3 regions of the Ensifer sp. 4252 genome follow, and region 2 is predicted to be linked to each of the others. Evidence: riboswitches for the same ligand, from Rfam matches in the RefSeq annotation. Region 2 holds a riboswitch; each other region holds the start of a gene.
The links. A riboswitch is a leader RNA that binds a small molecule or an ion and turns the genes downstream of it on or off. The one in region 2 is predicted to bind cobalamin.
Positions count from the first base shown of each region.

Region 1: another riboswitch for cobalamin. It lies ahead of nrdH (glutaredoxin-like protein NrdH); the one in region 2 lies ahead of ABIE33_RS04085 (aromatic ring-hydroxylating oxygenase subunit alpha).
Region 3: another riboswitch for cobalamin. It lies ahead of ABIE33_RS07675 (ABC transporter substrate-binding protein); the one in region 2 lies ahead of ABIE33_RS04085 (aromatic ring-hydroxylating oxygenase subunit alpha).

Region 1 covers NZ_JBNDIU010000005.1:137,186-147,672, reverse strand. Annotated here, with positions in the region: gene metE (5-methyltetrahydropteroyltriglutamate--homocysteine S-methyltransferase) at 1-1,094, shown strand, start outside; gene ABIE33_RS13840 (acyl-CoA thioesterase) at 1,094-1,891, shown strand; cobalamin riboswitch at 2,047-2,271, shown strand; gene nrdH (glutaredoxin-like protein NrdH) at 2,570-2,791, shown strand; gene nrdI (class Ib ribonucleoside-diphosphate reductase assembly flavoprotein NrdI) at 2,807-3,223, shown strand; gene nrdE (class 1b ribonucleoside-diphosphate reductase subunit alpha) at 3,193-5,346, shown strand; gene nrdF (class 1b ribonucleoside-diphosphate reductase subunit beta) at 5,363-6,352, shown strand; gene ABIE33_RS13815 (multidrug effflux MFS transporter) at 6,464-7,660, opposite strand; gene ABIE33_RS13810 (TetR/AcrR family transcriptional regulator) at 7,869-8,573, shown strand; gene ABIE33_RS13805 (acylphosphatase) at 8,665-8,949, opposite strand; gene ABIE33_RS13800 (cupredoxin domain-containing protein) at 9,134-9,454, opposite strand; gene ABIE33_RS13795 (DUF4142 domain-containing protein) at 9,464-9,988, opposite strand; gene ABIE33_RS13790 (RNA polymerase sigma factor) at 10,089-10,487, opposite strand, start outside.
Region 2 covers NZ_JBNDIU010000001.1:810,767-821,253, reverse strand. Annotated here, with positions in the region: gene ABIE33_RS04100 (FAD-binding oxidoreductase) at 1-444, opposite strand, end outside; gene ABIE33_RS04095 (L-threonylcarbamoyladenylate synthase) at 492-1,466, opposite strand; gene ABIE33_RS04090 (DUF6656 family protein) at 1,559-2,158, opposite strand; cobalamin riboswitch at 2,475-2,676, shown strand; gene ABIE33_RS04085 (aromatic ring-hydroxylating oxygenase subunit alpha) at 2,783-4,027, shown strand; gene ABIE33_RS04080 (2Fe-2S iron-sulfur cluster-binding protein) at 4,029-5,126, shown strand; gene ABIE33_RS04075 (glycoside hydrolase family 25 protein) at 5,176-6,237, opposite strand; gene ABIE33_RS04070 (BA14K family protein) at 6,655-7,086, shown strand; gene ABIE33_RS04065 (transporter) at 7,154-8,143, opposite strand; gene ABIE33_RS04060 (acyl-CoA dehydrogenase) at 8,342-10,123, shown strand; gene ABIE33_RS04055 (crotonase/enoyl-CoA hydratase family protein) at 10,135-10,487, shown strand, end outside.
Region 3 covers NZ_JBNDIU010000002.1:150,065-160,551, forward strand. Annotated here, with positions in the region: gene ABIE33_RS07630 (glutamine amidotransferase) at 1-162, shown strand, start outside; gene ABIE33_RS07635 (MFS transporter) at 178-1,419, opposite strand; gene ABIE33_RS07640 (YggT family protein) at 1,553-1,846, shown strand; gene ABIE33_RS07645 (DUF167 domain-containing protein) at 1,851-2,174, shown strand; gene ppa (inorganic diphosphatase) at 2,175-2,711, opposite strand; gene ABIE33_RS07655 (hypothetical protein) at 2,870-3,472, shown strand; gene ABIE33_RS07660 (N-acetyltransferase family protein) at 3,525-4,031, opposite strand; gene typA (translational GTPase TypA) at 4,238-6,064, opposite strand; gene ABIE33_RS07670 (alkaline phosphatase D family protein) at 6,266-7,828, opposite strand; cobalamin riboswitch at 8,049-8,293, shown strand; gene ABIE33_RS07675 (ABC transporter substrate-binding protein) at 8,512-9,513, shown strand; gene ABIE33_RS07680 (FecCD family ABC transporter permease) at 9,510-10,487, shown strand, end outside.

The sequences.
Region 1 (10,487 bases), on a different contig from region 2:
CAGCGGACAGCCGCCGCCAATCGGGCTTTGCGACACGTCGGCGGCTGCAGGAGGAAAGGCTGGCACTGCCGCTCTTCCCGACGACGACGATCGGCTCCTTCCCGCAGACACCCGAAGTGCGCCAGGCACGATCGCTGCATGCCAAGGGCGAGCTCAGCTATGTCGACTACCTCGCCTATCTGCGTCAGGAAACCGAGAAGGCCGTGCGCTGGCAGGAGGAGATCGGTATCGAGGTGCTGGTGCACGGCGAGTTCGAACGCAACGACATGGTGCAGTATTTCGGCGAGCAGCTTTCCGGCTATGCCTTCACCCAAAGCGGCTGGGTGCAGAGCTACGGCTCGCGCTATGTCCGCCCGCCAATCATCTTCGGCGATGTCTCGCGGCCGAACCCGATGACGGTGGATTGGGCAACCTATGCGCAGTCGCTGACGGACAGGCCGATGAAGGGCATGCTCACCGGCCCGGTGACGATGCTGCAATGGTCGTTCGTGCGCGACGACCTGCCCCGGTCGATCGTATGCCGTCAGATCGCGCTGGCGCTGCGCGACGAGGTGACGGACCTGGAAGCGGCCGGCATCGCCGTGATCCAGATCGACGAACCGGCGTTGCGCGAAGGGCTTCCCCTTAGGCAGGCCGATCGAAAGGCCTATCTCGACTGGGCTGTGGAGTGCTTCCGCATCAGCGCCTCGGGCGTCGGTGACGAAACCCAGATCCACACCCACATGTGCTACTCGGAGTTCAACGACATCATGGCAGCGATCGCGGCGATGGATGCCGATGTCATCTCCATCGAGACCTCGCGCTCGAAGATGGAACTGCTCGGTGCCTTTACCGATCAGGCCTATCCGAACGAGATCGGCCCCGGGGTCTACGACATCCACTCGCCGCGGGTGCCCTCGGTCGACGAGATGGTGCATTTGATCGAAAAGGCGACCGATGGCCTGACGCCGGCGCAGATCTGGGTCAATCCGGATTGCGGCCTGAAGACACGGCGGTGGGAGGAAGTGCGCCCGGCACTCGTCAACATGGTGCAGGCGGCACAAACGCTGCGGCAGTCCTTCACTGCCGGCCGGCGAGAGGCCGCAAACGCATGATGGGCGATAGCAATATCGAGACGGCGTCGGGGGAAACCCCGGCGCCTGCCACCTTGATCGACATCGTCTTTCCCGGCGACACCAATCACCATGGCACGCTCTTTGGCGGTGCGGGCCTGGCGCTTATGGACCGGATTGCCTTCATCGTCGCGACGCGCCACGGCCGCGTTCCCTTCGTCACCGCCTCCTGCGATCGTGTCGATTTCCGCGCCCCTGCCCGCATCGGCCACATCGTCAGCTTCACCGGTCGCCCGACTCGGGTCGGGCGGCGTTCGATCGTGGTCGAAGTCGATATGAGCGCGGAGGATCTAACCGCAGGCACCCGCGATCTCTGCACCCGCGGACAGTTCACAATGGTCGCGATGCCCGAGGGCAAGGACATCGGCTGGACGTTGCCTTTACTCGGCAGCGTCATGATCGGCCCGACAAAAGACGATGCCGTGCGCATGGTCGACATCGTCTTTCCCGATCAGGCCAACGGCTTCGGCGCCATGTTCGGCGGCGACGCGCTCGCGCAGATGACCAAGGCGGCCTTCGTTGCGGCGACACGGGCGAGCCGCAAGACAATGGTGCTCGCCTCCTGCCAGCGCATCGATTTCAAGCATCGGATCAAAGTTGGCTCGGTCATCGAGCTTGTCGCCCAAATCGTGCGCACCGGACGGAGCTCTACGACGGTCGAGGTCGAGTTGTGGTCGGTGGATTTGTTGGCGGCCGAACGGAGACTGACTGCCCGTGGTGCCTTCATCATGGTGGCTGTCGACCGGGACAATCGTCCGGTTCCCGCCTTCGCGGCCTGACCATTTCTGCAAGGGGAGCCGTCGACGACGGCTCTCCATCCACAGGTTTCTTTGGAAGCTCGCCTTTACTCCCCGTTATCCACACCTGAAAAAATATTGTCGGCTCCGCCGATCAGCTCGGCATCGAACCTATTGACGTGATTTCCCACCCATATACTATATCTAGTGTTCGAGGTTCTTCCGATTCGCAAGGATTGGGAGCGAAGATGGGAATACGGTGCGTCGTAGCGATTTCGCTTGGCTAAGCCGTGGCTGCCCCCGCAACTGTAAACGGCGAGCGACTGTCCAGCATTCGGCCACTGAAGCATGAGGCTTCGGGAAGGTCCGGCCAGAAGCACCGACCCGTGAGCCAGGAGACCTGCCTCGATCGATAAACGTCCACGGGCGGGGTGTCCGGAGGAGTCAGAGGAGTAATTGAGGCAGGATGAACCCTGCCTGATTGTCTCGACGTCTCCCGGAAGCACCGTCTTCAACTTCGGGGTGAAGTCATGTCCGCGTCATCGAATTCCTATCATTCGCCAATGAAGAGGCGCGGAAACCCGCGCATCTGACGAACAGGTGCGCTCGATCGTTTCGATCCGAGCAAGCCGCAATCATGCCAGCCCTGCATTGCCGGATCGCGTTCGCGTGTCCGTTTGCCTTTTCATGTCCAGATCCAGCCGACCCAACGAGGAAGAAATGAACGTCACCGTCTACAGCAAGCCCGCCTGCGTCCAATGCACCGCCACATACCGCGCGCTCGACCGCCAGGGCGTCGCATACGAGGTGATCGACATCTCGATCGACGAGGACGCGCTCCAGACGGTCAAGGGCCTCGGCTACATGCAGCTTCCCGTCGTCGTTGCCGGTCCGGAACATTGGGCAGGCTTCCGCCCCGACAAGATCAGCGCCCTCTCCTGAAGGAGGTGCGGCGCGATGGGGCTGCTCGTCTATTTTTCCACCCGCTCGGAAAACACCCATCGCTTCGTCGGCAAGCTCGGCCTGCGCGCCAGACGCATTCCCGTCAGCACGGCTGACACGCCGCTCGACGTTCGCGAACCCTATGTGCTCGTCGTGCCGACCTATTGCGGTGACGACGGCCGGGGCGCCGTGCCCAAACAGGTGATCCGCTTCTTGAACGATGCGGACAACCGCTCCCACATCCGCGGCGTTATTGCCGCGGGCAACAGCAATTTCGGCGCGACCTACGGGATCGCCGGTGACGTGATCTCGGCCAAGTGCCAGGTGCCCTATCTCTACCGGTTCGAACTCTTGGGAACCGACGAGGACGTCGCCAATGTCAAAAACGGGATGGAACGATTTTGGACGTCTCAACACTCGAACGCCCTTTGAAGGCGACGGAAGCGGCGCTCGATTACCACGCGCTGAACGCGATGCTGAACCTCTATGACGAGGACGGCCGGATACAGCTCGACAAGGACCGGCTGGCGGCCAAGCAGTACTTCCTGCAGCACGTCAACCAGAACACCGTATTCTTCCATAACCTGCGCGAGAAGCTCGACTACCTCGTGGTCGAAGGCTACTACGAGCAGGAGGTTCTCGACCAGTATTCGTTCAACTTCGTGCGCGACCTGTTCGACCATGCCTATGACAAGAAGTTCCGTTTCCCGACCTTCCTCGGCGCCTTCAAGTACTACACCAGCTACACGCTGAAGACCTTCGACGGAAAGCGCTACCTCGAGCGCTACGAGGACCGGGTCTGCATGGTGGCGCTGACGCTTTCGCGCGGCGACGAAGCGCTGGCGCGCGACATGGTCGACGAAATCATCTCCGGCCGCTTCCAGCCGGCGACTCCGACCTTCCTCAACGCCGGCAAGAAACAGCGCGGCGAGCTCGTCTCCTGCTTCCTGCTGAGGGTCGAGGACAACATGGAGAGCATCGCGCGCGGCATCAATTCTGCGCTGCAGCTGTCGAAGCGCGGCGGCGGCGTCGCCTTGTCGCTCACCAACATCCGCGAGGCTGGCGCGCCGATCAAGCAGATCGAAAACCAGTCTTCGGGCATCATTCCTGTGATGAAGCTGCTGGAGGATTCGTTCTCCTACGCCAACCAGCTCGGCGCCCGTCAGGGCGCAGGTGCCGTTTATCTCAACGCCCACCACCCGGACATCATGCGTTTTCTCGATACCAAGCGCGAGAACGCCGACGAGAAGATCCGGATCAAGACGCTGTCGCTCGGCGTCGTCGTTCCCGATATCACCTTCGAACTCGCCAAGAACAACGAGGACATGTACCTGTTCTCGCCCTATGACGTGGAGCGCGTCTATGGCGTTGCCTTCACCGACATCTCGGTCACCGAAAAATACCGGGAGATGGTCGCCGACAGCCGGATCCGCAAGAAGAAGATCAAGGCGCGCGAGTTCTTCCAGGTGCTGGCGGAAATCCAGTTCGAGTCCGGCTATCCCTACATCATGTTCGAAGACACGGTGAACCGCGCCAACCCGATCGCCGGCCGCATCACCATGAGCAACCTCTGCTCGGAAATCCTCCAGGTCAGCGAAGCCAGCGAGTACAATGACGACCTGTCCTACAAGCATATGGGCAAGGACATTTCCTGCAATCTCGGTTCGCTGAACATTGCAGCGGCGATGGACAGTGCCGATTTCGGCAAGACGATCGAGACGTCGATCCGGGCGCTGACGGCGGTCTCCGACATGAGCCACATCTCTTCGGTTCCCTCCGTCGAGAAGGGCAACGACGATAGCCATGCGATCGGCCTTGGCCAGATGAACCTGCACGGCTATCTGGCCCGCGAACGGGTCTATTACGGCTCGGACGAAGGCATCGATTTCACCAATATCTACTTCTACACCGTGACCTACCACGCCATCCGCTCCTCGAACCGGATCGCCGTCGAACGCGGAACGAGCTTCAAGGGTTTCGAGCACTCGAAATACGCCTCTGGCGAGTATTTCGACAAATACACCGAACAGGAATGGCAGCCGGCGACAGAGCGGGTGCGCGAACTCTTCGAAACCGCAGGCATCGATATCCCGACGGAGGAAGACTGGCTGGCGCTGAAGAAGGCCGTGATGACCTCGGGCCTCTATAACCAGAACCTGCAGGCCGTGCCGCCGACCGGCTCGATCTCCTACATCAACCACTCGACCTCCTCGATCCATCCGATCGTCTCGAAGATCGAGATCCGCAAGGAAGGCAAGATCGGCCGCGTCTATTACCCCGCCGCCTTCATGACCAACGACAATCTCGACTACTACCAGGACGCCTACGAGATCGGTCCGGAAAAGATCATCGACACCTATGCGGCCGCGACCCAGCATGTCGACCAGGGCCTGTCATTGACCCTGTTTTTCAAGGATACGGCGACGACCCGCGACATCAACCGGGCGCAGATCCATGCCTGGAAGAAGGGCATCAAGACGATCTACTACATCCGCCTTCGTCAGATGGCCCTGTCCGGCACGGAAGTGCAGGGCTGCGTCTCCTGCGCACTGTGATACCCCGGGGAACACGATGAACATCCAAGTGAAGACCAAGACGCCCAAGGGCTCGCAGGCCGTGCGCGCCATCAACTGGAACCGGATCGAGGACGACAAGGACCTCGAAGTCTGGAACCGGCTCACCGGCAATTTCTGGCTGCCGGAAAAGGTGCCGCTCTCGAACGACATTCCCTCCTGGGCGGCGTTGCGGCCGGAAGAGCAGCAGCTGACGATCCGCGTGTTCACCGGCCTGACCCTGCTCGACACGATCCAGACAAGCATCGGCGCACCGACCCTGATGGCGGATTCGATCACGCCGCATGAGGAAGCGGTCTATTCCAACATCTCCTTCATGGAAGCGGTGCACGCGCGCTCCTACTCCTCGATCTTTTCGACGCTCTGCTCGACGCCTGACGTCGACGACGCCTATCGCTGGTCGGAAGAAAACGAGCATCTCCAGAAGAAGTCGGCGCTCATTCTCGAGCACTATCGCACCGCGGATCCGTTGAAACGCAAGATCGCCAGCGTCTTCCTCGAGAGCTTCCTGTTTTACTCCGGCTTCTATCTGCCGATGTACTGGTCGAGCCGCGCCAAGCTGACCAACACCGCCGACATGATCCGCCTCATCATCCGCGACGAAGCGGTGCACGGCTACTACATCGGCTACAAATTCCAGAAGGGCCTCGAGCGGTTGAGCGACGAGCGCCGGCAGGAGATCAAGGATTTCGCCTTCGACCTGCTGCTCGAACTCTACGACAACGAAGCGAAGTATACGGAGTCGCTTTACGACAGCGTCGGGCTGACCGAGGACGTGAAGAAGTTCCTGCACTACAATGCCAACAAGGCACTGATGAACCTCGGCTATGAGGCGCTGTTCCCGGCCGATGCCTGCAAGGTCAATCCGGCAATCCTGTCGGCGCTGTCACCGAACGCCGACGAAAACCACGACTTCTTCTCCGGCTCCGGCTCCTCCTATGTCATCGGCAAGGCGGTCGCGACCGAGGACGAAGACTGGGATTTCTGACGGGCATTTTGTAGTCGCCCGCAGGCTCAACCCAGGCACATGACAGTACGGCCGGTGAAGACAAGAAGGTCTTCACCGGCCGTACTGTTTCCGTTGCGACGCGAGGTGGTGTTACTCCGCCGGCACCACGCGGCTGCGGCCAATGGTTGCCTGCGTGAGCAGGAACGCGCTGACTGCGCAGATGGCAATGCCGGCGGCCATCGGAAGGGCGGTTCCGTCGAAAAAGACGGCGGCAACGATCATGGCAACAGCCGCCGTGACGAAATGCAGCGTGCCCATCAGCGCCGATGCCGTACCGGCAATCTCGCCGTGATCCTCGAGCGCCAGCACCGCGGAGGTCGGAATGACCAGACCGAGGGCGCCGTAGCCGACGAACAGGAATGCGGCCATGACCGGCAGCTGATTGAAGCCGAGGCTCATGACGATGAACATGCCGGCCATGGTCAAGGCAAAGCCGGCGACGGCAAGCTGCATGACACGAACGAGGCCGAAACGATCACCCAGCCAACCGGTCGCCTGCGATACGGCAAAGAACGACACCGCGTTGATCGAGAAGGCGAAGCTATATTGCGTCGGTGTCAGGCCGTAGTGATCGATCAGCACGAAGGGCGAATTGGCGAGATAGACGAGGAAGCTCGAAATGCCGAGGCCGCCGATGAAGGTGAGCGTCAGGAAGTTCCGGTCGCTCAGAAGCAGCCGGTAGGCGGCGATTGCGCTGCCGAAATTGCTGTCGGCCCTGTCCTTCTTCGGCCGCGTCTCGGCGAGCTGCGTCGACAGCAGGATCAAACCGATGAAGGCTGCGATCATCACCGCGTAGAACACGCCGCGCCAGCCGTAGAACTCGATGACGGCGCTGCCCGTCAGCGGCGCCAGGATCGGCGAGATGCTGAACACCAGCATCAACAGCGACATCAGGCGTGCCGCCTGAACGCCGGTGTGCATGTCGCGAACGATGGCGCGTGGGATGACCATGCCGGCCGCGCCGCCGATGCCTTGTAGGAAGCGGAAGGCGATGAGGGTTTCGATATCGGTCGCCAGCGCACAGCCGATGCTGGCGAGCGCGAACAGGCCAATGCCGAGATAGAGCGGCGCCTTGCGACCCCACATATCCGACAGGGGGCCATAGACGAGCTGAAAAATTGCAAAGGAAATGAAGAAGGCGAGCAGGCTGAGCTGCACGACACCGGTCTCTGCGCCGAGATCCTTGCCGATCGACGGCAGCGCGGGGAGATACATGTCGATCGCGAAGGGCCCGATCGCTGAAATCAGACCGAGGACTATGGCAGTGCGTAGAAAGGACGCCGTCATGGTGATGATCTTTCAGAGGTCGCGAAACGAACGGGGATGCGCGCCTGCATTCGTTGCCGCCGGGATTGAAACTGGAATGAGCCGGTCGTGCCAGGATCGAACGTCTGGGAGACGCATCCTGCGCTGACCTACATAGTCCATAAATTTGGACACACGTGTAAAACTAGACACTATTGTCCAAACGGTCAACATGTCCTATCGTCGGATCATGAAAATACGACAAGCCGCCTTGCCGACCGCCGGCGGCCCCACCCAGAAAGGTCAATGCGCCAAACGCGTCTCGATCCTCGACGCGGCCGCCGAGGTCTTCTGCCGCGAGGGCTTTTCCGGCGCCAGCATTGACGAGATCGCTGCGGCAGCCTGTGTTTCCAGGCAGACGGTCTACAATCACTACCGGGAAAAAGAGACGCTGTTCATGGCGGTGGTACAGGACATCCTGGACCGCACCAACGCGGCGCTGTTCTCGATCCTCGCGACCTTTCCGCAGCGGGCCGACAATCTCGAAGACGACCTCACCGCCTTTGCAGTCCGCCTCAACCGGAACTGCATCTGCAATCAGGACGGCAAGTTTATCCAGAAGCTGGTGGAGACCGAGGGCGAGCGCTACCCCGAACTGATCAGGATCTGGCGCGAACAGGGACCGGGCAAGATCGACGCAGCACTCTCGGCGCTGTTTGCCCGGCTTGCCCACGCAGCCTCGCTCGAGATCGACGATCTCGACCTTGCCGCGCGGCAGTTCATGGCGCTGATCAAGGCGGACATGCAGATAACAGGCCCTTTCGGCGAAGCGCCAACGGAAGAGCAGTTGCAGACCTCTGCCCGCAATGCCGTCAAGACCTTCCTGCGGGCCTATGGCCGGGTCAAAACCGAACAAGCCTCGCGAAAGGCCGGGCGCTTCGGCCAACCGGCTTGAGCCATCGGGTCGCCCCGGCGGTCCTCATTCCCGCGACGTCAACGGCAAAGCACCTTCCCGCAAAGGGCGTCGCGCCGGTCTTGGCTGTCGTCTAGCCGGTGATCTGGAAGCCCTGCACGGGATCGGGCAAGGCCACCGGTTCGGTCTCGACGCTAACGACAGAGGCGTCGGCCGGCCCCATCCAGAGCCGCTCGACCATGTTTGCGAGGGCGGCATCGGAACCGACGATCATCGCCGCCACCGATCCGTCGCGCTCGTTGCGCACCCAGCCGGTCACGCCGAGGCGCTCCGCCTCGCGGCGGGTCCAGATGCGGAAGCTGACGCCCTGAACTCTTCCGCTGACACGAACCAGCATCGCCTTGCGCTCTCTGACCATGATCGCACCTGTTCTCGCTACGAAAGAGAAACTGGAGCGAAGACGGACAAAGGCAAGCCACCCGATGTTGTAAAGGCATGTCGCGCCAGACCGTTTGCGCATCAGGCAGAGTTTCGGAAACGCTCTATCTCTTTGTTTTGACGCATTTCCTGGAAATCCGCTTCGCAGTTTTCCTCCAAATGGCCTATGGCGCCGCCACCGAAATGCGGCCCTTCATATTGGGATGAAAGCGGCAGTAATAATCCACCTGCCCCACTTCCCGCACGACCAGACTTGCGGTCTCCTTGGCCGGGATCAGGACTTCCCAGCCGCCCTTCACGGTCGCGGTATGGACGAGGATGTCCTTGTTGACCCACTCGATTGTGTCACCCACCCTTGCCTCGATCTGTGCGGGGACAAAGTCCATTTTTTCAATCGTCACGCGGATTGTTTCTGCCCGCACATCGGCGACGCCATTGCCGAGCAGAAGCCCGGCAATGGCGATGAGGTAAAATCTGGATCGCATGGCTGCGGCCTATTTCAGCGATGCGGCAACATGTTCGGCATGCTGCTGGTGGCCCTGAAAAATCTTCAAGCCGGTCTCAAGCAGTGCCTTGAGCTCTGGATTGCTGGCCGATGGAATGAGCAGGGTCTCCAGCGCTCCGTTCACCTGTTTGTGGTAGGCGACCTCATTGTCGACATAGGCCTTGTCGAAGCTCGCACCGTCGAGCTTGGCAAGCTTGGCGCGTTCGTCGTCAGCCGCTTTCGAGAGCGCCTTGCTGGTATCGTTGTCCTCTGGTGTCACCTTGAGCTTCTTGACGAGGTCGAGCGCCTGCGTGTTCACCGTTTCATGGTCGCGCACCATATCCTCGGCAAACGAAACGACGTCCTTGTTGCCGGACTTCGAAATCGCAAGCTTGGCATTTTCCACATCGATCACTCCGGCCGTGTAGGCGATGTGGGCGATCTGTGGATCCGTCGGCTTGTCCGCTGCCTGTGCCGGGCTGACAAGACCGAGCAGGCAAAGCGTCACAAGCGCAGTCATTGGCCGAATGTTCATGGTAACCTCCTCGTTCCGCGCTGGGCGCGGAACCTGTTGCATTTGACATCCATTGGATGCCGCCTGCCCGCAAAGGTTCCCGCAGATCAGATGGCCCAGATCAGATGGAAAGACCAAGCCGCTCCATGACGGCAGCGGTCAATCGCGCGCAGCGCCGCCCGGCAAAGGGGAAGGCATCCAGCAAGACCGGACCGATCTGTTTATGCAGCTGCTTGCGCACCAGCTGCCGCGCGCGATGCAACCGTGTCTTGACCGTCTCGGGACGCAAGCCAAGCAGATCGGCCGTTTCCTCCACGCTCAGCCCCTCGATCACCCGCGCGACGAAAACCGTTCTGTAGATATCGGGCAGATTGTCGGTCGCCTGCTCGACGAGTTGCAGGATCTGCCGCTGCGCCATCGTGCGTTCGGGATCGTCGGCGCCTGCCGGCAGGGGGAACTGGATGATCGTCGCATCATGCGCATCGCCGATCGAGCCCAGCACGTCAGCTTTGCGGCGCCC
Region 2 (10,487 bases):
GCCGATGCGGGCCGAGCCTTCCGACCCCAGCGACAGCGGAAACAGCCGATCGTTATCGTCGGCCGCTTTCTGGATGTCGGCAAGGATGCAGCCGGCGTCGGCAACGATGACATTGCCGACAGGGTCGATGTCACGAATTCGGTTCAGTCGCTGCAGCGACAGGACGATATCGGCCTTGCCCTCGCGCGGGATCTGACCGGCCACATGGCCGGTGTTGCCGCCCTGCGGAACGATCGCCGTCCGGGTCGCGCTTGCAAGCTTCATGATGCGCGACACTTCCTCGACCGAACCGGGGCGAAGCACCATCGGCGTAGTTCCTTTGTAGAGCCCGCGGGATTCGACGAGGTACGGGGCAATGTCCGTGGGGTTCGTCAGTGCATTGGCGCTGCCGACGATGTCGATGAAGGAGGCGATCAGTTCGGGAGAGGGGATCGTCGTGGTCATGGCCCTGCCTTCGCAAATGCGCCCGCCGGCGCTTCAGTGTCTGTCGGTCAGTCTCTGGGGGCTGCAGCGCGCTGCAGCCGGTCGAGGATCGCCTCGCCCAACCCTTCCGAAGGGATGGGGCCGAAGGCGATGGTTGCGGCGCTGCTGGCATCCGCCCTCTTCATATAGTCGAACAGATTTGCAGCCGCCTCCCGCAGGCTGCCTGCCGGGCTGAGGTCGAGCACGATCGCGGCGTGCTCTTCGCCGGGCAGCGACGCATTGCCGAAGCGGATCAGGGCTTCTCCCGGGCGCACGTCCGCGGCATCGAGCCGGACCGCGGCGCCCGGTGCGTAGTGAGAGGCGAGCATGCCCGGGGCCTCGATCGTTGCTCCGGCGCTTTCGGGCCTCGAGACGGCAAGGCCGGTCAGTCTTTCGATTTCGAGGACGTCGAGACCGCCCGGACGCAGCAGACGCAGCGCGCCATCCTCGACCTTGATGATCGTCGATTCAAGCCCGATCTCCGCCGAACCGGCGTCGAGAATGAGCTTGAGGCGCGGCCCGAGATCGGCTTCCACGTGGGCAGCGCTTGTCGGGCTGATCTTGCCCGAAGTATTGGCGCTCGGGGCGGCGAGCGGGCCGCCGAAGCGGGCAATCACACGACGTGAGAAACCATCAGGCATGCGGATGCCGAGCGTGTCGAGGCCGGCCGAGGCGAGTGCATGCACGGTGCTTGTCGTGCGCTGGGGCAGGATCAACGTCAGCGGGCCGGGCCAGAAGGCCTCGGCCAGGCGCCGCGACAACGGATCGAATGTCACGTGGGCTTCGGCCATCGCCATGTCGGACACATGCGATATCAGCGGGTTGAAGCGTGGACGCCCCTTCATTTCATAGATGCGGCTGATCGCACCCGGATTGGTGGCATCCGCTGCCAGGCCGTAGACCGTTTCGGTGGGGATGGCGACGGGCTCACCTTCGGCAAGCACCGCACAAGCGCGCTCGATCGCCCGTTCCGGCTCGGTCCGTGTATCGATGATTTCGGCCATGTCGCTTCCGTTTCCCTTTCCCTTTCCGAGGCTTCCTTAAAGGAGCCACGGCGAAAACAGAACGATTTTCTTCAGGGAGCCGGGTCTGCGCTTCAGAGGCTGCGAATGATGCGCCTCAGTGCCTCGTCGCGTGCGCCGAGCATCAGCACGTTCTTGAGCGCGACTTTCGGATCGTCGGTGCGAAAGAGCAGCCCGTTGTCGCGAACGCTGCGATTGATGGTCATCTGTCCCTCTTGCGCGTCGGGCTCGATGGCAACGGCAAAGTACATTCGGGAATAGCCGGTCTGGATGCGTTCGAAGAAGTGTTTCTCGTCGCCGAGGTCGCAGAAGAAGTTGGCGAAATAGAACGACCAGGTGACGTCCTTGGATTGGGCAAGAGGTGTCCTTGCCGCCGTCACGTGGCAATAGCCGAGATGCGGCCGGCCAGCGAGCGTGCGGTGGAAGATCATCTTGGGAAACTGGATCGAGGTATGGAAGTCGTTCATCCGCTTGTGCGTCGTTTCGCCGGCGGTCTTCAGCTTGTGGCCGGTGCGCTCGGCAACCTCGTCATAGCTCAGATAGCGCCGTTCGCGCTGCGACCACTGGCGCCTTTCTATGCGGCCGGTGCGCAGGAACTCGGTGTGGACCGCTGTCTTCGGAGCGATCGTTGGCAGCTTCTCGGCTGCGGCGTCGTAGTATTTGAGCTTTGCCATGAACTTCAATGCGCTGTTTGCCGGTTCGGCCGGTTTCTCCGTCAGGCGACGCTAATGCATTATGGTTAATGGAAGATTTCACTCACGTCGGGGGACCTGGCTCCGCGGCGCGGACAGGCATGTCGCAAAATGGCGAAGGATCCGCGCTTTCTCGCAAGCCTTGCCGGAAAAAGCGACAATTGCCTAATCCTTGATCTATCCCATTGTTTACACTGAAAAATGACCAGTCACGAGGCGTTTGATGCGCTCGATGTGCTGTGTCGTCTTTCTGGAATCGGATGTCGTTAATCGGCAGCTGCGACGATGGCTTCGGCGATTAGATATGCCTACTCAAGGTGCTGCCTTTTAGGGAAGGCGGAGAATTGGGAAGCCGGTCAAAACCCGGCGCTGCCCCCGCAACGGTGGTGGAGCGAAAGCCTCGGCACAAAGCCACTGGACGGTTCCGTCCGGGAAGGCGCCGGGCTGGTCCTTGCGGACGGCTCCTGAGCCCGGAAACCAGCCTTGACACGAACAGACCGTAACGGGTTGCGGCGGGCAGCCGGATCGGAGCCGTCATCGCACAGGCAATGCGCCTGCGCGGGTTCCAGTCCTGCCTCTCCGAAACAAGGCGAACGAGGACAGGACATGGACATCAAGGGCGATATGCTCCGCAAGCTGAAGGGTCGACGCGACGGCTACAGCCTCGACCGGGCCTTCTACATCGACCCCGACTACTACAGGCAGGATCTCGAGAGCATCTGGTACAAGGACTGGCTGTTCATTGGCCACGACTGCGAGATCCCGCGCGCCGGCAACTATTTCACCGTCCAGGTCGGCGACTACCCCCTCGTCATCGTCCGTGACCGACAGGGCACGATCCGCGCTCTGCACAATTCCTGCCGCCATCGCGGCTCGCGTGTCTGCTCGCAGCACAAGGGGGCTTCCGCCAAGCTCGTCTGTCCCTATCATCAGTGGACCTATGAGCTCGATGGCACGCTGCTCTTTGCCCGCCAGATGGGGGAGGATTTCGACAAGGCCGCCCACAGCCTGAAGCCGATCCACTGCGAGACAGTCGGCGGCTACATCTTCATCAATCTGTCCGAACAGCCGATGGATTTCGGCCCGTTCCGCGACATGGTCGCGCCCTATCTTGCGCCGCATCGCCTGGGTGAAACCAAAGTCGCCTTCGAAAGCACGATCATCGAAAAGGGCAACTGGAAGCTCGTCTGGGAAAACAACCGCGAATGCTACCATTGCGCCGCCAACCATCCCGAGCTTTGCCGCACCTATCCCGAGGCGCCGACGGCGACCGGTGTGCAGGGCGCCAAGGATGATCCCGTCATTGCCGCGCACTGGGCCAAGTGCGAAGCGGCCGGGCTGCCGAGCGAGTTCCGCATGTCCGATACGGGCCAGTTCCGCTCGGCGCGCATGCCGTTGATCGACGACGCCGAGAGCTACACCATGTCCGGCACCCGCGCCGTGCGGCAGCAGCTGTCTGCAGACGTCAGCCAGAAGCATATCGGCACGCTCCTGCTGTTCCACTATCCATCGACCTGGAACCATGTGCTGGCCGACCATGCCATCACCTTCCGTGTGCTGCCGCTCGGCCCGGAGCTGACACAGGTGACGACGAAGTGGCTGGTCAACAAGGACGCGGTCGAAGGCGTCGACTACAATCTCGAGGAACTGACGCATGTCTGGACCGAGACCAACGATCAGGACCGACAGATCGTCGAGGAGAACGCTTTCGGTATTCGCTCTCCGGCCTACCAGCCAGGCCCCTATTCGCCCGATCACGAAGGCGGCGTGATGCAGTTCGTCGAGTGGTATTGCAAGTTCATGGAACAGCGCCTGCAAGGCGACGCTGCTCCGCTCTTCCGGGTCGCCTGACATGCAGATGGCATCCTCGTTCCATCACTTCGATGCGCTTCATGTCTGGATCGACAGGCAGCACATGCTCGAATGCACATCGGCGGTCGTCGAGACCGCCGATGTAATGACCTTTACGTTCCGGGCCGAGAAGCCGGCATGGTTTCGTTATCTGCCCGGGCAGTTCGTCACGCTCGAACTGCCGGTTACGGACGACGAGCCGGTGATGCGCACCTACACGCTGTCGTCGACGCCCTCGCGGCCGTTGTCTATTGCTGTCACCGTCAAGGCGCAAGCCGACAGTATCGGCACCCGCTGGATGTTCGATCACCTGAAGCCCGGCATGCGCCTGAAGGCTTTCGGCCCGCTTGGCGATTTCAGCTTCGTGCGGCATCCCGGCGAAAAATACCTGTTCATATCGGCAGGCTCCGGCGTCACGCCGATGATGTCGATGACGCGCTGGATGGCGGATTGCGTTCCCGAGACCGATGTCACTTTCATTTCCTGCGCTCGCCGGCCCGATGATCTCCTGTTCCGCTCGGAGCTCGAAGTGCTGGCGCGCCAGATGTCTGGGCTAAACCTCGGCTTCGTGGTCGAGGGGCATGAGTCAAGGCACGGATGGCACGGGCTGCGCGGCCGCATCGACGGTGCCAAGCTGCCGCTGCTTGCGCCCGACTTCATGGAGCGTACGGTGTTTTGCTGCGGTCCTGAGCCGTTCATGCGCGGAGTGCGCGAGTTGCTGAAGGCGGCCGGTTTCGACATGAGCCGTTACCACGAGGAAAGCTTCCAGCCGGCGGCGGCACCGGCAGCCGAGGAGATCGCCGTCAGGGCAGGCGCGGCAACCGACGCTGAGGCGCAAGGCGCCAAGGTAGTGTTCACCATGAGCGGCAAGGAGATCGAGGCCAAGCCCGGCCAGACGATCCTGCAGGCTGCGCGGGCTAACGGCGTCAGGATCGGGGCCGCCTGCGAAGGCGGCATCTGCGGTACGTGCCGGGTGATGAAGGTCGCCGGCGAGGTCGAGATGAACCACAACGGCGGTATCCTCGACGACGAAATCGACGAGGGCTACATCCTCGCCTGCTGCTCGCGGCCGCTTGGAGACGTGCAGATCGAAGCCTGACAGTGTGGTGATGGTCGCGGGGAGGGATGCTCTTTCCGCGACTGAACCGTCAGCGGTTGGCCGCCAGTCGCACGGTGCGGTCATGCCGGCCAAAATCGATCGATCCCGTCGCCATCGTGTCGACGCCCTCGCCGGCGGCACTGGCAGCTTCGGCTCGGCTGATGAGTAAGGGCTGGCTTTCGATTTTAACCGTCGCCTGGGCAGCGCTGGCCGCGCCGACCCCGTCGTCGGCTTTGGCAATGAGAACGAGCGGCATCGCCTTTTCCGGCAACAGGGCGCCGCCGGCCCAGATTGATCGCAAGGTGGCACTGTTCATTGCTGCGACATTGACATCAATGTCGTCGAGCGTACCGGGCACACGGTAAGGGCATCGCTTTTTGCCGCAGTTGGTGCCGGAGGAGAACTGCCACAGCGCATAGCTGTCCCAGTTGCCCATTGGGAAAACCTGACGGATATCGGGCTTGTAGCGGGCATACCAGAGCGGCAGACGCGACAGCAGCCGATGCTTGGAGCGGTTGGCCGCGATGTATTTTGCCGTGACGTGGTTGGTATAGAGCATCGGGTAGCGGCCGGTGCGGGTCTTGATGTGTCCGGCAAAGATCGCCGCATCGTCGAGCGACATGTATTTGTCCGAGTCGATGCCTTCGAGATCGAGCACCATCAATTCGTCGTCGCGCGGGGTCGCATAGTCAAGGAAGTGGTTGGCCTGATCGACCGGGTTGCCGGGGCGGGCGAGATGGTAGGCGCCCCACAGCAGCCCATGGGCGCGGGCGATCATCCGGCGGGTCTGGTACAGCTCGCGGCTGACCGCGTACTTGCGCCACATCGTCTTGCAGTGGGCGACGGTATCGCCGCCGTGATCGCCAGTGCAGGAAAAGCTTTCCGGCAGGCCGTCGGAGGCCTTGCCGATGAAGCCGGAGATGCGCTTGTCGGAAAGCATTGCCTCCCAGTCGATGCTGTTCATCTCATAGGCATCAACGATGATGGCGTTTGATTTCGACTTCCAGGGCTCGAGCTCGGCGGCGCGTGCGTTCGCCGCCGCGAAAGCCAGACCCAGAAGGGTCGCGAGGCGCAGAATCATCCGTATGGTGGAGATATACCGCTTTGCCATTCAGTGAGATTGCCGACTCTACAGTTAATGGATCGTAAATCCCAGTCCCCGAGCCGACTGTGCTTGAGACCGTGGCGAATGTATAGAGACTTGCGGCTGTATATGAGCGAGTTCTTCTGTTGTCGGCGCTACCGTGGGCCGGCCCGCTATCTGCAACTCCACAGAGCACCTATCACAACAACGAGGGCGGCCTCTCGCCATGTGCATCGTCGGCCGGACGCGCGACTTCGCATGCCGGAACATGGAACAAAACCGGTCACTTAGGCGTTGCGCCAGGATTTCGTTGCTTTCGATCGAGCAAGAGTCGGGATCAGTATCGACACAGGGATAAAATCGCGCAAAACTGGCGGTTGTGATGGTGGCTCGCTGGCGTCGGAAGAGGCGCACGGTGCTCTTATGGAGAGTTATATGAGAACAATGACAGGCAAGTGGTTCTCCGCAGTGATTGCTGCCGCGGTCTTGATGACTTCGGCTGTGCCGTCCCGGGCTTTCATGCCGGCTCCGCCGCGTGTTGAACGGCAGAGCGACGCCACCGAGATCCAGTACCGTCGACCCGGCTACGAACGGCGTGGCAATTACTACTATTACAACGGCTATCGCGGTTATAACTATCGCCGTCCGGGTTATCGCTACTACAACGGCTGGTGGTACCCGATGGCTGCCTTTGGTGCCGGCGTGATCATCGGCGGAGCCATTGCCCAGCCGCCGCGCTACGAGCGTCCCGCGCCTGCCTATGGCAGCCGCCATGTGCAGTGGTGCTACGACCGCTACCGCTCCTACAGGGCTTACGACAACACCTACCAGCCCTATGGCGCCCCGCGCCGGCAGTGCTATTCACCGTACAGCTGAGGCGGCAAGAGCTGGCAAGCAAGAGAGGTCGCGAAATTCTCCCGGCCTTTTTCATGTCGGGCTGCGGCTACAGAATGCCGATCCGCCTGAGAATCCACCAGGCAAGGCCCATGGAAAGCGCGATGAACAGCGCCGCGTAAAGCGTGCCGCTGCCATCGGCGAAGGGGAGGGCGCCCGTATTCATGCCGAAGAAGCCGGTGACCAGCGTCGGCGGCAACAGGAAGGCCGTCATCAGCGACAGGATGTAGAGGTGCCGGTTGGTTTCGGACGAAATCTTGCTGTCGATTTCCTCGTGCAGTAGCCTGGCGCGTTCCTGGAGCGCGAAGACGTCGCGATCCACGGCCTCGAGCCGATCGTAGAGGCGCTCGGTAACGTCGATGAAGCCGGGCGGCACCTCGTCTTCATCAGATGCACCGGCGCGGCGAAGCAGCGCAAGGATCGTGCGCAGATGCCGGTGAAGACGAACCACCGTCCGGCGCAACGGCGCCAGGCCCGGCTGCTGCCGGTGGCCGGCTTCGCCGTAGACATGATCTTCGATGACGTTCAGCTCTTCGGTCAGTTCGAGTACCAGCGAGATCAGCGTGCGCTGGAATTCAACCACCAGCATTTCGAAGAGATCGATCGGCCGCGCGCATTTGGTGCTCTTTTCGACCGCGGCCTTTACTCGGTCGATGCTGCGCAACGGATGCAGCCGGGTGGTGATGATCACCTTGTCGCTGACCGCGAAATGCAGCCAGCCGATCGTCTTCGTCACCGCATCGAAAGTACGCTCGAAATCGACCAGCGTTCCGTGCACGATGTCGTCGGAAACGGTGATGGCGGCCTGGGTATCGTGGCTGGTCAGCGTCGTGACTGCGGCTGGCGACAGGTTGCCGATCCGCTCGATGAGCGCCGGCGTTCGCGCGTCCGAAAGCGCCAGATGCAGCCAGACCCAGCCGTCGCCCTGGATGAGACCGTCGATCGAGGCATCGTTGGCGATGCGCTGGCATCGGCTTTCGCCAGGCAGGAAGCGGTAGGCCCAGACCAGGCCGGGTATCTCGGGGGAAATCAGGTTCATTTGAGCGCCTTGGCGATGGCCATCGTTACTGGCTTCTATGCGCCGTTGATGACAGTTTTGTTACGGTGCCGTCAGCACCGGCAACCATCACCGCGCGGGGCTGAAATGACGTTGACGTTTACGTAAAAATCAATAGTGTTCGGCCAAACGAAGATGCGCCGGCAACTGCGAAAGCGCCCGGTGTCTGGGAGGATCATCATGTACAAGGCACCCGTTGACGAGATTGCATTCACGCTGAAGCACGTGGCCGGAATGGCCGGTGCGCTGGAAAGCGGCGCGCTTGGCGACCTCGGCGAGGATCTCGTGGATGCGATTCTTTCGGAAGCCGGACGGTTCGCAACCGAGGAAGTGGCGCCGCTCGGCGACGTCGGCGACAAGCAGGGCTCGCGCCTCGTCGATGGCAAGGTTCAGACACCGGACGGTTGGCGCGATCTCTATCACAACTGGATCGGTGGCGGCTGGAACGGGCTGACGGCGCCCGAGGAATTCGGCGGCCAGAACCTGCCGCATATGCTGCATGTCGCGGCCATGGAAATGTGGAACGCCGGCTCGATGGCGTTTGCGCTCGGGCCGACGCTCACGATGGGGGCGGTCGACGCGCTGGAGAAGCACGGTTCCGAGGCACTCAAGGCTACCTACCTGCCGAAGATGGTGTCCGGCGAATGGACTGGCACCATGAACCTCACGGAGCCGCATGCCGGTTCGGATCTCGGCGTTCTCAAGACCCGGGCCGAGCGCCGTGACGACGGCACCTACCGCATCTTCGGTCAGAAGATCTTCATCACCTGGGGCGAACACGACTTCACCGACAATATCGTCCATCTCGTCCTGGCTCGGCTGCCGGATGCGCCTGCGGGCACCAGGGGCATTTCACTGTTTCTCGTGCCAAAGTTCCTGGTGAATGCCGACGGCTCGCTCGGCGAGCGCAACGATCTGTTCTGCCATTCGCTTGAGCACAAGCTCGGCATCCACGGTTCGCCGACCTGCGCGATGATCTATGGCGACGGCAAGTTCGGCGCCGAGAAAGGCGCGATCGGCTACCTCATCGGCGAAGAAAACCGCGGCCTTGCCTGCATGTTCACGATGATGAACAACGCCCGTCTTGCGGTCGGCATGCAGGGCGTTGCAATCGCAGATGCTGCCACCCAGAAGGCGATCGCCTTTGCCAAAGAGCGCACGCAGGGCAAGGCGCCCGGCTGGTCCGGCCAGGGCATGAGCCCGATCATCGAGCACCCGGATGTAGCGCGCATGCTGCTGACGATGAAGGCCCTGACGCAAGGGTCACGCGCCATCGCCTATGCCTGCGCCCACGCGGTGGACATGGGCCATGCGGCAGAAGGCGAAAAGGCGACGTGCTGGCAGGAGCGCTCCAGCCTTCTGACGCCGGTCGCCAAGTCGTTTGCCACCGATGCCGGCGTCGACGTCGCCTCGCTCGGCATCCAGGTTCATGGCGGCATGGGCTTCATCGAGGAGACCGGTGCTGCCCGTTACTTGCGTGACGCCCGCATCGCCCCGATCTACGAGGGCACCAACGGCATTCAGGCGATCGATCTCGTCACCCGCAAGCTGCCGCTTTCGGGCGGCGAACACGTTCGCGGCTTCATCGCCGAGTTGCGTGAAATCGGCGCCGCGGTCCGCGCCTCCAACCGCGAAGGTTTTGGCGAGACGGCGGCGCGCCTCGATGCTGCGCTCGATGATCTCTCCGATGCGACGGAATGGCTGCTTGCGGCCGTGTCGGCCGGCAAGCTCTCTGAGGCACTGGCCGGGGCCACAGCCTACCAGCGCCTGTTCGGCCTTGCCTTAACGGGTGCCTACCTCGCCAAGGGTGGTCTCGCCGAAGCGTCTGATGGCAAGGATGAGCAGCGCATCGCTCTCAGCCGTTTTGCCGCGGAAAACATGCTGGCGGAAACCGCCGCCTTGAAAGATCGCGTCGTTACCGGTGCCGACAGCCTTGCTGCCGCGCGCGCCGTCTTGGGTTGAGGGGAAATATCATGACCGACCAGGTGCTTGTCGAACGCCCGGAGGCCTATCCGGGTGTTCAGGTCATCCGCTTCAACCGGCCGGAAAAGAAGAACGCCATCACGCGTGACATGTACGCGAAGATGACCAACGCGCTGACGGTCGCCGGCAGCGATCCTGCCGTTCGCGTCACCGCTTTCCTCGGCACCGACGGCTGCTTTTCCGCGGGCAACGACATGGCCGACTTTCTGGCGTTCGCCATGGGCGGCAGCATGGGAAATGAGGTCATCGACTTTCTCAAGGCACTCGCGACTGCGGCAAAGCCCGTTGTCTCCGGTGTCGACGGCCTGGCAATCGGCATCGGCACGACCATCCATTTGCATTG
Region 3 (10,487 bases), on a different contig from region 2:
CGCTGGGTGGTGCACGGCGCCCATCGCTTTGAAATGCCGGGGGCGCAGATCGGCAAAGCCCATCTCGACGGGCGCATGCAGCATGACGGGCCGTTGCGCACCTGGATGGAGAATTTCCTCGATCTGATCTTCCTGCAGGCAGGCGCCAGGAAGGCGGCATAGCGGCGAACGTCACCGCTATCGGCGATGCTCCGGCACATCGAGCGTGTCGATCTTGCGCAGCTGAGGGAATCCGAGCGCCCAGAGCACCGACACAAGCAGCGTGCCGGCACCGCCGAAAGCGACGGCAAAGACCGCGCCAAAGCCGGAAGCCATCATGCCGGCCCGGAATTCGCCAAGCTCGTTGGAGGCGCCGACAAACACCATGTTGACCGCATTGACGCGGCCGCGCAGCTCGTCCGGCGTCCAGAGCGTGATCAGAATCTCGCGCACATAGACCGAGATCATGTCGGCAGCGCCCATGACCACGAGCGCTGCGATCGAAATCCACGGCGTTGCCGACAGGCCGAAGACGACGGTGCCGAGACCGAAAAGCGCGACGCCGGTGAACATCAGGAAACCGGCGCGGTGACGGATGGGGTGGGCGGCAAGCCAGATCGCCATGCCGACGGCGCCAACGCCTGGGGCTGCACGCAGCAAGCCCAGGCCCCATGGACCCAAATCAAGGATATCGCGGGCGAATACCGGCATCAGCGCCACGGCGCCACCCAGCAGCACCGCGAAGAGGTCGAGCGAGATCGCACCCAGCACCACCTTCTCAGCCTTGATATAGCGGAAACCGGCGGTGATCGTCTCCCAGCTCTGCACCGATGCCTTGGAGCGTGCCGCAGGCTTCGGGATGGCAAACACCATCAGCGCCGCAGCGGCGAAGAAGCAGACGCCGACGGCATAGGGTGCAACCGAGCCGAAGCCGTAGATCAGGCCGCCTGCGACAGGGCCGACGATCATCGCCGTCTGCCACGACGTCGAATTCCAGGCGATCGCATTGGGTAGGTCCTCGGGGGGAACGAGATTAGGCGCCAGCGACTGCGAGGCGGGGGCGAGAAACGCCCGCTCGATGCCGAAGACGATCAGGACCGCATAGACGGGCCAGGGCGAGAAAAGCCCTGTGACCGTCAGCGTGAGCAGCGCCACGGCGCAAAGCGTGCTGACGGCCATGCAGATGCCCATGATCATGCGCCGGTTGTAGCGATCGGCAACCGACCCCGTTACCAGGATCAGCACCAGCGACGGCAGGAACTGGAACAGCCCGATAAGCCCGAGATCGAACGGATCGCGCGTCAGGTCGTAGATCTGCCAGCCGACCGCAACGGAGATGATCTGGATGGCAAAGTAGGCAAGGAAGCGTGAGAAGAAATAACGGCGATAACCGACATGCCGGAAGGCGGCGAAACGGTGCGTGGTATGAACGGCAGACATAGGGGAAACGCTCCTCGATGGTACCGATCTTTGACCGACCCGTGTTAAACATGATCGCGCACGGCAAATCGGCGTACTTGCTCGTTTAGGTCTCAATGTCTACATGTCTGTCAATAACGATTTGGAGACCGGCATGATTGCTGTCATCGGCACCTTGAACTTTATTATCAACATCGCGTGGTTTCTGATCATCGCGTCCGCCATCTTTTCATGGCTCTATGCGTTCAACGTCATCAACGTGAACAACCAGGCGATCAACATGATCGGCCGCTCGCTCTACCAGCTGACCGAGCCGCTCTATCGTCCGATCCGCCGGGTCCTGCCCAACATGGGCGGCGTCGACCTTTCGCCGCTGGTGGTGCTGGTGATCCTCTATTTCATCCAGCTGTTCCTGAACACGACGATCGCGCCGGCGCTCCTGCGCTGATCCATTGACGAGCCAAGCGTTCACCGCCCACGGCGATCACGTGCGCGTCACCGTTCGACTGACACCGAACGGCGGACGCGACGGGATCGATGGGGTGGAGAGCGGCGCCGACGGGCAGGACCACCTCAAGGTCCGCGTGCGCGCCGTTCCGGAAAAGGGCAAGGCCAACCAGGCCTTGATCGCCGTTCTCGCCAAAAAGATCGGCATCGCGAAGAACCGTATTTCCTTCATTTCAGGCGAAACACAGCGCAAAAAAATCCTCCGGATCGACGCCGACCCGGAGGATGTTTTGAAGCGGCTTGCCGAACTGGTCGGCAAACAAACCTAATTACTTCTTTTCGCCCTTGGCGCGCTCGACAGCTTCCTTGATCAGCTGCTTGGCGACGGCGGCATCCTTCCAGCCAAAAATCTTGACCCACTTGCCGGGCTCCAGATCCTTGTAGTGCTCGAAGAAGTGCTCGATCTGCTTGAGCGTGATTTCCGGCAGGTCGGTGTATTCATGGACCTTGTCGTAGCGCTGCGTCAGGTGGCCCGACGGAACCGCGATGATCTTTTCGTCCTTGCCGGAGTTGTCTTCCATCATCATCACGCCGATCGGGCGGACGTTGATGACGCAGCCCGGAACGAGCGGACGGGTGTTGCAGATCAGAACGTCGATCGGATCGCCATCGTCGGAAAGCGTGTGCGGCACGAAGCCGTAGTTCCCCGGATAGTGCATCGGCGTGTAGAGGAAACGGTCGACGACGAGGGTACCGGCTTCCTTGTCCATCTCATACTTGATGGGATGGCCGCCAACGGGAACCTCAACGATCACGTTGACATCTTCTGGTGGATTCTTTCCGATGGAAATCGCGTCAATGCGCATGGACTACTCCAGGGTCAGTTGGGACGTTTGCCCGTCGGATAAAGGGAAACATGCCGCGATGCAATATAACTTTCGTCCGCAGCGCAGATTCAAGCGGTCGTTTTGTCGTGGTCGAATGGCCGGGACAGGTCGACAAATCCTGTCGAAGGGAGGTCATGATGAACGGAAAGGTTGCGTGCCTGTCGCTGATCCTGCTGTCTGCCGGATCAGCCATTGCCAATGACAGCGTCTATGTCGACGTCAGCCGCAACAAGTGCAAGACGATTGCCGACGAGCCGGGCATGTATGCCCTGATGAGCTGCCCCGGTTACGGCGACTATCCCGTCCATTTCAAAGAGATCGATGTTCGCCAGAGCTTCTCCTTCGGACACATCGACAAGCGCTATCTCGACGGGGCGTTCGAGAGCTTCATCCCCTTCAACCACGCGGGCAACATGGTGGAATGGCGCGTCGCCAAGGGCGGCACTCCGGTTGCGACAATCCTGCGCTGGTTCATCGAGAACCCCGATCCGAAGACCGGTGAATCGGTCCCGGCGCTCGAGGGGCAGGTTCTCGTCGTCTCCAAGGTGGCCGAGAAGAATGACGGCAAGGGCTGCGTCGCCGGCTATGTCGATGCGCTTGCCAACCCTGATCCCAACGCGGTCGCCCGCAAGGTCGCCGACGAGGTGGCACCGACATTTCGCTGCGGCGTCGACCAGGCGGCATTCCACGGCAAACGCGGCGAAAAGGCCGCCGAATCCAACAACGAACTGCCGGAGTGATTTCGGAAAGAGCGGCTACCGCAAGAGCCAGCGAGGCCTTGCACGGCAGGCGTCAGTTCCAGGCAAAGCCGATCTTCTTGAGGTGCTTGTCGCCGAAATCTTCCATGCCTTCGGCAATGTCGCTGCCGCCGGCTCCCTGGAAGAACTGATAGGCGTGATCGCTGTCTTCGAGGCACCAGACGACGAGCCCTCTGCAGCCGAGCGACCGCAGCAGGCTCTTGGCTTCGCCGAAGAGAACCCGTCCAAGGCCGATGCCCTGGTATTCCGGACGCAGGTAGATCTCGTAGATTTCGCCTTCCTGCGGCAGCGCCTTGGCGCGGCTGAGGCCGAGGGTCGCGTAGCCGGCAATCGTTCCCGCCACGTCGACGACCAGCAAGGTCGCAGGCCCCCGCGTCGCCTTGCGCCACCAGACCTCGTCTCGACGATTGACCATCTGGACCAGGGGGCGGTGCGGAATGATGCCGCCATAGGCCTGCAGCCATGAAACGCGATGCACGTCGGCAATCGCCGACGCCTCTTGCGGTTCTCCAGGTCTGACCTCGATCGAAACAGTCTTCATGACTCACGACTCTAAACGCACACAGGGCGAACAGGAATCCCGCCCGGGAGCCGCGTCGCGTTAACCCACAGGCAACTTTAACGGCATCCTGTGGAAGGTTAACGCCTTTTTAACTTTATCCGCAAGCCGCCCCCCGCTGGCACACACAGCAAAAAACCCCGGATTGCTCCGGGGTTTTAAAAATTGCCGATTATTCTCGGAATGGCTTAAGCGGCGCCGGCCGTACGCGACTTCTCGAAGCGCTTACGGTCGTTCGAGTCGAGATACATCTTGCGAAGACGGATCGACTTCGGCGTGACTTCGACCAGCTCGTCGTCCTGGATCCAGGACAGCGCGCGCTCGAGCGTCATGCGGATCGGCGGCGTCAGCTTGACGGCTTCATCCTTGCCGGAGGCGCGCATGTTGGTGAGCTTCTTGCCCTTCAACACGTTGACTTCGAGGTCGTTGTCGCGCGTGTGGATGCCGATGATCATACCGGCATAGACCTTCTCGCCGGCGTCGATGATCATCGGGCCACGGTCTTCCAGGTTGAACATCGCATAGGCAACCGATTCGCCGGCGTCGTTGGAGAGCAGCACGCCGTTGACGCGGCCGCCGATCTCGCCCTTGTACGGCTGGTAGGCGTGGAACAGACGGTTCATGACCGCCGTGCCGCGCGTATCCGTCAGCAGTTCCGACTGGTAGCCGATCAGGCCGCGGGTCGGCGCGAAGAATACCAGACGGACGCGATTGCCGCCCGACGGACGCAGCTCGACCATCTCGGCCTTGCGTTCGGACATCTTCTGAACGACGACGCCGGAATGCTCTTCGTCGACGTCGATGACGACTTCTTCGATCGGCTCGAGAAGCTGGCCGTTCTCATCCTTGTGCATGACAACGCGCGGACGCGAGACCGCAAGTTCGAAGCCTTCGCGGCGCATGGTTTCGATCAGAACCGCGAGCTGCAATTCGCCACGACCGGATACGAAGAACGAATCCTTCTCGGAAGATTCTTCGATCTTCAGCGCGACGTTGCCTTCGGCTTCCTTGAACAGACGGTCGCGAATGACGCGGCTCGTCACCTTGTCGCCTTCGGTGCCGGCAAGCGGGCTGTCGTTGACGATGAAGGACATGGTGACGGTCGGCGGGTCGATCGGCTGTGCGGTCAGCGCTTCGGAGACCGACGGGTCACAGAAGGTGTCGGCGACGGTGCCCTTGGTCAGACCGGCGATCGCGACGATGTCGCCTGCATGGGCTTCTTCGATCGGCTGACGCTCGATACCGCGGAATGCGAGGATCTTCGAGATACGGCCGTTTTCGAGCAGCTTGCCGTCCTGGCCGAGAACCTTGACCGGCTGGTTCGGCTTCAGCGAACCCGAATGGATGCGGCCGGTGATGATGCGGCCGAGGAAGGGGTTTGCTTCCAGGATCGTACCAATCATGCGGAACGGGCCTTCGGCGACCGTCGGCTCGGGAACGTGCTTCAGCACGAGGTCGAGAAGCGGTGCCATGCCCTGGTCCTTCGGACCTTCAGGCGCGACGTTCATCCAGCCCTCACGGCCCGAACCGTAGAGGATCGGGAAGTCGAGCTGTTCGTCGGTGGCGTCGAGGTTTGCAAAGAGGTCGAAGACTTCGTTGATGACTTCTTCGTGCCGGCCGTCCGGGCGATCGATCTTGTTGATCGCGACGATCGGCTTCAGGCCGACCTTCAGCGCCTTGCCGACGACGAACTTTGTCTGCGGCATCGGGCCTTCGGAGGCATCGACGAGAACGATGGCGCCGTCCACCATCGACAGGATGCGCTCGACTTCACCGCCGAAGTCGGCGTGGCCGGGGGTGTCGACGATGTTGATGCGCACGCCCTTCCACTCGACCGACGTCGCCTTGGCAAGAATGGTGATGCCGCGCTCTTTTTCGATGTCGTTGGAGTCCATGACGCGTTCGGCAACGCGCTGGTTTTCGCGGAACGAGCCCGACTGCTTCAGAAGCTCGTCGACAAGGGTCGTTTTCCCATGGTCGACGTGCGCGATAATCGCGATGTTACGAATGCTCATTTTTCGTCTCGGAAGGTTTAGGGCACGCCCCAATGGGCCACGCCGCTTTTTCAATGGTCGGGCTCATACAGGTTTTTTTGCGATTGCGAAAGGGGGGCGCGCGCAAGAGCCCGACGCCAAAGTCCCGACAGGCCATGGGTTTGCAACCGGGAAGGGTCCCGCCAACCGGCTCTGGCAAGGTATCGGCCACGGCCAAAATGCTCATGCGATTGCGGCCGGATCGAGTGTCACGCGCCACAGTTCCTGGTCCTGCCGATCCAATAGCCGTACCGTCATCTGCTTCGTCTGACCGTTGATATCGACGATGCCGAAGAACTGCAGCCCGGCGGAAGGCGGCAGGTTGCTGTCGATGCCGCCGCCGGATGCCTTGATGAAGCGCACGTCCGGGCCGAACGTCATGTCCAGCTCCTTCGGACCATAGGTGCCGGAATGCAATGGCCCGGAAACGAACTCCCAGAACGGCAGGAAATCCTTGAAGGCCGCCCGCGACGGGTCGTAGTGGTGCGCCGCCGTGTAATGCACATCCGCCGTCAGCCAGACGAGGTTCTCGATGGCGTTATCCTTGATGAAGCGGAGCAGGTCGGCAAATTCCGTCTCGCGGCCGGTCGGCAGACCATTGTCGCCATTGGCGATCGCGTCCGAGCCACGCCTGTTGGTATAGTCGTCCCAGACGACGAGACCGATCGGCATGTCGCAGGCGATCACCTTCCACACCGCGCGCGAGGCGGCAAGCTCCCGCTTCAACCAATCCGCCTGGCGCCAGCCGAACAGGCCGTCATCGCCCTCCCCCTGGTTGGGCCCGCGATAGGAGCGGAGGTCGACGAAGAAGACATCGAGCAGGGGACCGTAGGCGATCTTGCGGAAGATCCGGCCGGGCTGGGTTGGCGGCATGCGGATCGGCGTCATCTCGTGAAACGCCCGGGCGGCGCGGGCGGCATAGACGGCAACGTCCTTTTCCGGATAACGCGGGTCGTCGCGAAGGTCCGTCGAGGCCGACCAATTGTTCAGAACCTCGTGATCATCCCATTGATAGAAGGTCGGGCAGACCGCGTTGAGGTCACGGACGTGGCTGTCGAGCAGATTGTACTTCCATTGGCCGCGATATTCCTCGAGCGTGCGCGCGACATCGCACTTCTCATGCGTCACCACCCGGTTCTTCCAGATGCCGCCGTCGCGCAGGGGTATCTCGTCGGGAATGGGGTTGTCGGCATAGATCGTGTCGCCGGAATGAATGAAGAAGTCCGGTTCGTGCAGGCGCATGGTGGAATAGGTCTTCATGCCGACATCGTCGATGCCCCAGCCCTGGCCGGCCGTGTCGCCGGACCAGACGAAGCGGATCGAGCGCTTGCGCAACGGCGCGGTGCGAAATCGGCCGATGACAGGTTCGGACACCCGGTTGACGTCGTAAAGGTCGGTCGCGGTGAAGCGATAGAAGATGTCCTGGTCCGGCAGCAGATCCTCAAGCGCGCATTTCACCGCACAGTCCGTCTGCGGTGTCGCGGTGAGATCGGCGAGACGCACCGGATTGGAAAAACTCTCGGTCGTCGAGTACTCCAGTGTCACTCGTGACGGACTGTCGACCCGTGTCCACACCATGCCGGAGCTTGTGTCGACATCGCCCGACTGCACACCATGGATGAATTCCGGCCGGCCGTAGCCTCGGGCATAGAACGGCGTTGCAAGACCGGAGGACGCCACAAGACCGGCAGCGCCGGCGGACAGAAGAAAGGAACGGCGGGACAGCGTGGTGAGGATTTCGGCCAAACAAGCCTCCGGTTCGAGCCCTGCGAAAGCGGGATTTCGCGTGCCGGACCTTTGGCTGTTCGCATGTCAGCGAGTTAACAGCGGCATGAAACAATTTGAACGGTTTCGCGACAATTCGGCGAATGCGGGGCCTTGCCACGCTTTACGGTAAGCCGCCCCAAGGTGATCGGCCCATCACTGTTTCCGCCACCTGTCGGCTTGACGCCAGGCGGACCGGAACACTAAGGGTACCGCCGACGGTTCCCCGAAGGATGACTTCGACGGGGATTAATAGGGAACACGGTGAGGACGACCCAAAAGGGACCGAGACCGTGGCTGCCCCCGCAACTGTAAGCGGAATGCCGGACACCCAAGTGGCGCGACAGCGCGCCATGCCACTGCGATTGCGCCAGGCGCGTTGCGGGAAGGCAGGTGGAAGGCGCTTGATCCGCGAGCCAGGAGACCTGCCGTCAAGCAGAAGATCCAGCGTCACGGGCGGGGTTGCCCGGAACAGGAGTTGTCCATGATCCGCATATCCGGCGGCTTTGCGCCCTCTTTTCCCGTCCTTCTCGACGTCAGCGATCGTTTGTCTCCCGAAATTCGACCGGCCAGCTGTCGCCGCTTCGGCTGACCTTCGCAGCTCACGAGAAGAAAGAATTCCCTTGAAAGCCATTTTGAATGCCGTCGGGCGTCATTGCCCATCCCTGGCCGTTTCCGTGTCCCTCCTTCTGACCGTCGCTCCCTCGACCGCTCTCGCGGCCGCGACGAGCTACCCCCTGACCTTAAAGAATTGCGGCCAGGAGGTTACCTTTAAGGCGGCGCCGACGCGCACCGCCTCGATCGGTCAGAGCACCACGGAAATCCTTTATCTTCTTGGCCTCGCAGACAAGGTCGTCGGCACTGCCGTGTGGATCGGCCCGGTCATCGATGGCTACGAGGACGTCAACAACAAGGTGCCGCGGCTTGCCGACAACGACCCGAGCTTCGAAAGCGTCGTTGCCACCAAGCCGGATCTGGTAACCGCACAGTTCCAGTGGCATGTCGGCCCGGAAGGCATCGTCGCCACACCCAAGCAGTTCGCCGAACTCTCGATCCCCGTCTATGTCTCGCCTGCCGATTGCGCCGCCAAGGACAATTCGGCCGGCGGCGATGGCGTGCGCCACAATGCCTTCTCGATGGACCTGATCTACCAGGAGGTCACCGAACTCGCTGAAATCTTCGACGTGCAGGACCGCGGGCAAGCGCTGATCGCCAAGCTGAAGGCGCGCGAAGAAGCCGCTCGCAGCAAGATCGCCAATGCCGATGGCAAGCTGTCGGCGGTCTTCTGGTTCTCCAGCGCAGAGATGGACATCGATCCCTATGTCGCCGGCACCAATGGCGCGCCCGGCTACATCATGTCGGCGCTCGGCATCAAGAATGTCGTCTCGACCGAAGAGGAATGGCCGACCATCGGCTGGGAGACCATAGCCAAGGCCGATCCGAAGATCGTCGTGATCGGCAAGATGGACCGTCGCCGCTTCCCGGCCGACGACTGGGAACTGAAGATGAAGTTCCTGAAGTCCGACCCGGTCACCAGCCTGATGCCGGCGGTCAAGGCCGACCATATCGTCATCATGGACGCACAGGCGATGAACCCGACGATCCGCACGATCGAGGGCATCGAGGTGCTGGCCGACGCGGTCGAAAAAGCCGGCCTGGCGAAGTGAGGTCAATACCTCCAACGATCAACCGCACGAGCGCCGTCCTGACGGCGCTCGCACTGCTTTTCCTGGCGCTGGCCCTTGGTGCCGCCATCGGCGAGACCGCCATTCCGCTCGACGTCGTCGGCAAGACCGTCGCCAACCGCCTGTGGGGCGCGGGATACCCGCTCGATGCCATCGACGAGGGCATCATCTGGAATTATCGCCTCAGCCGTGCGGTGGTGGCTGCCTGCTGCGGGGCGGCGCTTTCGCTCTGCGGAGTGGTACTGCAAGCATTGCTCCGGAACGCTCTGGCCGATCCTTATATTCTCGGCATCTCCGCCGGTGCATCGACCGGCGCCGTGGCCGTCGCCATTCTCGGTATCGGCGCCGGCATGCTGACGCTTTCTCTCGGCGCCTTCTTCGGCGCGGTCTTCGCCTTCGCGCTGGTCTCCCTCTTGGCGCTCAGGGCAGGCCGCGGCACCGGTGCCATCATTCTTGCCGGGGTCGCCGGCTCACAGCTGTTCAACGCGCTCACCTCCTTCATCGTCACCAAATCGGCCAATGCCGAGCAGGCCCGCGGCATCATGTTCTGGCTGCTCGGCAATCTCTCGGGCGTGCGTTGGCCGGATGTGGCGCTGGCCCTGCCGGTGGCGCTCGGCGGCCTTCTCATTTGCCTCTGGCACGCCCGCGCGCTCGACGCCTTCACCTTCGGAGCGGAATCGGCCGCCTCGCTCGGCATTCCGGTGAAGCGGGTCTACGCGACCCTGATTTCGGCAACCGCGCTGATGACGGCGGTGATGGTCAGCATCGTCGGCTCCATCGGTTTCGTCGGCCTGGTCATCCCACATGCGGCACGCTTCCTGGTCGGCGTGCGCCACGGCCTGCTGTTGCCGGCCGCTGCGCTTACCGGCGCGATCTTCATGATATCGGCCGATATATTGTCGAGGGTCATCATTCCCGGCCAGGTGCTGCCGATCGGCGTGATCACCGCCCTCGTC